3 regions of the Candidatus Pantoea rara genome follow, and region 1 is predicted to be linked to each of the others. Evidence: predicted binding sites of a transcription regulator. Region 1 holds the regulator's gene; each other region holds the start of a gene.
The links. Region 1 encodes PhoB, which activates phosphate uptake and scavenging genes when phosphate is short. Its sites were predicted from a motif close to CTGTCATAAAACTGNCNNAT; they were not measured.

Region 1 (2,275 bases):
TTGCCGGTGCAGCTTCAATGCGCGACAGCGTCAGCAACTGTTTGACCAGGCTATCCATACGGCGCGTCTGCTCCGACATCGTGTGCAACGCTTTGCTGCGGGAAGGCTCGCTCATCACCGAGTCGTTCATCATCTCCAGATAGCCCTGCAGCACCGTGAGTGGCGTGCGTAACTCATGGCTGACGTTGGCAAAGAAGTTGCGGCGCGCCCCTTCCAGCTGATGCATCTGCGTCACATCACGTGCCACCAGCAGCCACTGCCCTTCGCTGTAGGGCATGACGCGGAATTCCATATGAAGTTTGTTGTTCAGCACCAGCGTCAGCGGCTTGTCAAAATCGCGCTGGCGAAGATAACGGGAAAACTCCGGATAACGCAGCAGATTGAGGATGTTCTGGCCATTATCTTCTGGCCAGCGCAGACCCAGGTGCTGCTGGGCCAGGCCGTTACACCAGAAAATGGTGCCCTCTTCCGTGGTCAGGATCACCGCATCCGGCAACGACTCAGCACCGCTGCGGAAACGTTTGATCAGATTACCGAGTTCACGCCGCCGTCGCCGGTTGCGCAGCTGCATCTGGTAAAGACCATAAAACAGCGGTTCCCAGCTGGCACGCCCGGCGGGCGGCGTCATGGTGCGGTCCAGCCACAGCCAGTGCGACAGCCGCATCAGATTGTGGAAATGCCATAACAGCACCATGACCACGCTGAGCAGCAGCCACCAGGGCAAGCCGCCAGACAGCATGCCCAGCAGCGCCGCAGGCAGACAGGCCAGCAGCAGTTCTGTCAGTAATCTCTTCCAGGAGAGGCGTTCCAGCACGGTTAAAGCTCCGTCTTAGTAGCGGGCAGAGAAACGATACCCTGTTCCACGGACGGTTTGTACCATGCGATCGTGGCCGGAGACTTCCAGCGCTTTACGTAAACGACGGATGTGAACATCGACAGTACGATCTTCCACATACACATTGGTGCCCCAGACATGGTTCAACAGTTGTTCGCGGCTGTAGACGCGTTCCGGGTGGGTCATAAAGAAGTGCAGCAGCTTATATTCGGTAGGGCCCATCTCCAGCGGGGTGGTTTCGGACATCACACGATGTGAAGAGGGATCCAGACTCAGTCCCTGCATCTCAATCACCTCTTCCACCGCCATCGGTGAAATACGGCGCATCACCGCTTTAATTCGCGCCATCAGCTCTTTGGGTGAAAACGGCTTGGTAATGTAATCATCGGCGCCCACTTCCAGGCCGCGTACCCGATCTTCCTCTTCACCGCGCGCGGTGAGCATCATCACCGGAATATCGCGGGTCATCGCCTCACGTTTCAGATGCTTGATAAACTGAATACCGCTGCCACCGGGTAACATCCAGTCCAGTAAAATCAGATCGGGCCAGGGTTCAATCAGCTTGCCAACGGCACTGTCATAATCTTCCGCCTCGATTGGCTGATAGTCGTTCTGTTCCAGAACAAAACATAACATTTCACGGATGGGGGCTTCATCCTCCACAACCAAAATGCGCTTAGCCATTATTACTCCTGCTGATTATGACGGCTGTCACTGAGATTCGCGGCGCCATTATGCGTCAGATTTGTGACACTTTTATGAAAAACATAACCTGCCTGTAACGCCGTTGGTAATCATTTATGACAGCGCAGCGACAATTTTTTGCTTTGGCCGCAGAGCCAGTATAATCGCCGGGCGAATCACAACGGCAGGGACTCATCATGCGCATCATTCATACTGCGGACTGGCATCTGGGGCAGTTCTTTTACAACAAAAGTCGGGCAGCCGAGCATCAGGCGTTTCTCGACTGGCTGTTGATCCAGATTGAACAGCATCAGGTGGATGCACTGATTATTGCAGGCGATCTGTTTGATACCGGCACGCCGCCCAGCTACGCCCGCGAGATGTTTAACCGTTTTGTGGTGGCGCTGCAGCCCACCGGCTGTCAGCTGATTGTGCTGGCGGGCAACCACGATTCCGTGGCGACACTGAATGAGTCGCGCGAACTGCTTGCCTGTCTCAACACCCGGGTGATCGCCACGCCCCAGGAGCAGGATGATGTGCTGCTGCTCAACACCCGCCAGGGCGAACCTGGCGCGCTGCTGTGCGCCATTCCCTATCTGCGGCCGCGCGATATCCTGCGCAGCCGTGCGGGTCAGTCGGGTCGCGACAAACAGACCTCGCTGCTGGAGGCGATCGCCCATCACTATCAGCAGCGTTTCGCCGCTGCCCAGGCGCTGGGTTATGCGCTGCCGATTATCGCCACCGGCCATCTCACCA
Region 2 (2,275 bases), 1.1 Mb from region 1:
ACCACCGTCGACCAGCATGGTACCGGCTACCGATGAGGAGAGGATATGCGTGGTGGAGACGGGCATGCCGGTATAGCTGGCAACGCCAATCGACAGCGCAGCTGTCACCTGTGCTGACATTCCCTGTGCATAGGTCATGCCTTTTTTACCAATCTTCTCACCAATGGTGGTGGCAACACGACGCCAGCCGATCATGGTACCGACGCCCAGCGCCAGTGCCACGGCCACAATAATCCAGATAGGCGCATACTCGATGGTGCCAAGCAGGTCGCTTTTCAGCTTATTGAGGAAGCGTTTGTCATCTGGCGAGGTCTCTTCCAGACGGGCCGCTTTGTCGGCAGTATCCGAGATACACAGCAGCAGACGACGCATCTGACCGCGCTGATCAACTGTCAGCTGATCGTAGCTCTGCAGATTATTCAGCAACACCTGAGCACGCTGTACCGCGTGCAATGCGCGCGCGCTGTCACAGTGGAACTCCTGCGAGCTGGTTGCGGGCACTTCTTCCGGCGTGGGCAGCTTAGGGGGTGCCATCTGGATGATGTGCGTCAGCGAGGCATTATGCTGCTGGTAATACTGCTCCAGGTGATTGACCGCATCGCGGGTGCGCGTGATGTCATAACCTGAGGCATTCATATTCACCACGAAACCGGCCGGTGCCACGCCAATCAGGACCAGCATGATCAGGCCAATACCTTTCTGACCGTCATTCGCACCATGCGAATAGCTCACACCAATTGCCGAAACAATCAGGGCGATACGGGTCCAGAACGGCGGCTTTTTCTTGCCATCGATCTTCTCGCGGTCAGCAGGCGTCATATGAATACGCGCACGCTTTTTGGTATTGCTCCAGTAGCGACGCAGAATAAAGATTAAGCCGCCCGCCATCGCCAGGCCGACAATCGGCGACAGGATCAGAGAAAGGAAGATGTTCAGGACTTTCGGAATGTTGAGCGCATCAACCACCGAGGTTCCGCTCATCAGGGCGTTGGTCAGACCGATACCGATAATGGCGCCGATCAACGTATGGGAGCTGGAGGCCGGCAGACCGAGATACCAGGTGCCGAGGTTCCAGATAATCGCCGCCAGCAGCATAGAAAACACCATGGCGAGACCGTGAGCCGATCCAACATTTAATAACAGATCGGTAGGAAGCATATGAACAATAGCGTAAGCGACACTCAATCCACCGAGCAGCACGCCAAGGAAGTTGAATACACCCGCCATCACCACAGCAAGCTGGGCACGCATGGCACGCGTATAGATGACCGTCGCAACTGCGTTGGCCGTGTCGTGGAAACCGTTGATCGCTTCGTAAAACAATACAAACAGCAGGGCAAGAACCAATAACAGACTCGTACTGAGGTCTAGACCAGCAAACAGATGTAGCATAACGTTACGCCATTTTTGGAGGACATGAACGCGGCGCATTATCCGCGACAACGTGCTGTATGGGAAAGGAAAATATAGTGCTAATTTAACCTTTCGCTGTAAGCCTTAAGGATAACCCAGCGAAAAAGGGTTAGATATTAGACAGATACAATATGACACATTTACGGCAATTTTTTGACGCTGGCGTCTCAGTGAGCAGATCACTACAATCTGCGCCTTTCCAGTAAAGTGAGTGAACCGCAGTGGAACAGTTTGACGTTATCATCATTGGTGCCGGAGCCGCAGGGCTGTTCTGTGCCGCTCAGGCCGGACAGCGGGGTCGCCGCGTGTTACTGCTGGATAACGGCAAAAAGCCGGGCCGTAAAATTCTGATGTCTGGCGGTGGCCGCTGCAACTTCACCAACCTCTATACCGAACCGGCGGCGTATCTGTCGCAAAATCCTCACTTCTGTAAATCGGCGCTGGCGCGTTATACCCAGTGGGATTTTATCGATCTGGTGAATCGCCACGGGATCGCCTGGCACGAGAAAACCCTGGGCCAGCTCTTCTGCGATGATTCCGCCCAGCAGATTGTCGATCTGCTGCTGGCCGAATGTGACAAAGGCAATGTCACCCTGCGGTTGCGCAGTGAAGTGCTCAGCGTGGTACGCGATGACAGCGGATATACCCTGCAACTCAACGGCAGCACGGTTCAGGCGGAAAAGCTGGTTATCGCCAGCGGCGGTCTGTCGATGCCTGGCCTGGGTGCCACGCCGTTTGGCTATAAAATAGCGGAGCAGTTCGGGCTAAGCGTCTTTCCGACGCGGGCGGCGCTGGTGCCTTTCACCCTGCACAAGCCGCTGCTGGAGCAGTTGCAGACCCTGTCAGGCGTCGCGCTGGAGAC
Region 3 (2,275 bases), 880 kb from region 1:
TGAGTGGCCGGTTCAGTCAGGGGCAGGTTGACCTCAGCGAGCTGGGCGCGGGCGCAGAAGCGTTGCTGAGCCAGGTGGAGCATATCCAGATTATCGCCTGTGGCACCTCCTACAACTCCGGCATGGTGTCACGCTACTGGTTTGAGTCGCTGGCTAACCTGCCCTGTGATGTGGAGATCGCCTCCGAGTTCCGCTATCGCAAGTCAGCGGTGCGCAAAAACAGCCTGCTGATCACCCTGTCGCAGTCGGGTGAAACGGCTGATACCCTGGCGGCGCTGCGTCTCTCTAAAGAGCTGGGCTATCTGGGTTCTCTGGCGGTCTGTAACGTGGCCGGTTCGTCACTGGTGCGGGAATCTGACCTGGCGCTGATGACTAAAGCGGGTACCGAAATCGGCGTCGCCTCTACCAAAGCGTTCACCACCCAGTTAGCAGTATTGCTGATGCTGGTGGCGAAACTGGGCCGTCTGAAAGGCATGCCTGCCGGGACAGAGCAGGAGATCGTTCATGCACTGCAGGCGTTGCCTAACCGGATTGAGCAGATGCTGGCGCAGGATAAGCTGATTGAGAATCTTGCTGAAGGCTTCTCTGACAAGCATCACGCACTGTTCCTGGGTCGTGGCGATCAATACCCGATTGCCATGGAAGGCGCGCTGAAGCTCAAAGAGATCTCCTACATTCATGCGGAAGCCTACGCCGCAGGTGAGCTGAAACATGGCCCACTGGCGCTGATTGATGCTGACATGCCGGTGATCGTAGTGGCACCTAACAACGAACTGCTGGAGAAGCTTAAATCCAACATCGAAGAGGTGCGCGCACGCGGCGGTCTGCTTTATGTCTTTGCTGATCAGGATGCAGGCTTCAGCGACAGTGACGGAATGAAGATTATTCCGTTACCGCACGTTGAAGAGGTGATTGCACCTATCTTCTACACCGTGCCGTTGCAGTTACTCTCCTATCACGTCGCCCTGATCAAAGGCACCGACGTCGATCAGCCGCGTAACCTGGCAAAATCGGTTACCGTGGAATAACCTGGTGGGCCCCGTCGCGGGCCCACTTCATTCTGGCTCTCTGTCATATAACTGTCATATTTCATACATTTCACTGTCATCAAACTGTCCTATTTTCCCTCCTGCAGCAATCACAGACTCTTACTAAAACGGCCCCAAGCCTGACTTTTCTCCCCTGGAGGGAACATGACACTGATGCGTAGCACCGTAGCCCGAATCCTCGCCACCACCTTCGCCGTAAGCGCGGTATCTGCTTTTGCGGCCACCGATCTCACGGGCGCAGGCGGGACGTTCCCGGCACCGGTTTATGCCAAGTGGGCAGCAGAATATCAGCAAGCCACCGGTAGCAAAATTAACTACCAGGGCATCGGTTCTTCTGGCGGCGTTAAACAGATTATCGCCAAAACCGTTGATTTCGGTGCGTCCGATGCGCCAATGAAAGATGAAGATCTGCAGAAAAATGGCCTGTTCCAGTTCCCTACCGTGATCGGTGGCGTGGTACTGGCGGTTAACCTGCCGGGTATCAAGTCAGGCCAGCTGACGCTGGATGGCAAAACCGTCGGTGATATCTACCTGGGTACCATTAAAAAGTGGAACGACCCGGCAATCGCTAAACTTAACCCGGGCATGAAACTGCCAGAGACCAACATTAACGTGGTGCGTCGCGCGGATGGTTCAGGCACCTCGTTCGTCTTCACCAGCTATCTGGCGAAAGTAAACCAGGACTGGAACAGCAAAATTGGTAAAGGCAACACCGTTAACTGGCCTGTGGGTCTGGGCGGCAAAGGCAACGACGGCGTCGCTGCGTTTGTTCAGCGTCTGCCAGGTTCAATTGGCTACGTGGAATATGCCTATGCCAAACAGAACAACCTGACCTACACCAAACTGGTCGATGCCGATGGTAAAGCGGTCGAACCAAGCGAGACCAGCTTCAGTAATGCCGCGAAAGGCGCTGACTGGAGTAAATCGTTCGCCCAGGATCTGACCTTCCAGAAGGGCGCTGATGCCTGGCCAATCTCCTCAACCACCTTCATTCTGATCTACAAAGATCAGGCGAATGCGGCCAAAGGCGCTGAAGTGCTGAAATTCTTTGACTGGGCTTACAAGAAAGGCAGCAAAACCGCCACGGCACTGGATTATGCTGCGCTGCCAGAGAGCGTAACTGAGCAGATTCGCGCCGCCTGGAAAGCCAACATCAAAGACAGTTCTGGTAAAGCGCTTTATCAGTAATTGACCGACCCTGACCGGACAGCGGTCCGGTCAGACCC

Region 2: pitA (inorganic phosphate transporter PitA) is a predicted target of PhoB. The motif match lies at 1,543-1,562, and genes of this name have one in related genera.
Region 3: pstS (phosphate ABC transporter substrate-binding protein PstS) is a predicted target of PhoB. The motif match lies at 1,069-1,088, and genes of this name have one in related genera.

The regions. Positions count from the first base shown of each region.
Region 1 is NZ_CP194942.1:3,092,677-3,094,951, forward strand. Features, by position in the region: gene phoR (phosphate regulon sensor histidine kinase PhoR) at 1-814, opposite strand, end outside; gene phoB (phosphate response regulator transcription factor PhoB) at 830-1,519, opposite strand; gene sbcD (exonuclease subunit SbcD) at 1,717-2,275, shown strand, end outside.
Region 2 is NZ_CP194942.1:285,400-287,674, forward strand. Features, by position in the region: gene pitA (inorganic phosphate transporter PitA) at 1-1,392, opposite strand, end outside; gene ACR8BF_RS01325 (NAD(P)/FAD-dependent oxidoreductase) at 1,635-2,275, shown strand, end outside.
Region 3 is NZ_CP194942.1:43,747-46,021, reverse strand. Features, by position in the region: gene glmS (glutamine--fructose-6-phosphate transaminase (isomerizing)) at 1-1,028, shown strand, start outside; gene pstS (phosphate ABC transporter substrate-binding protein PstS) at 1,194-2,237, shown strand.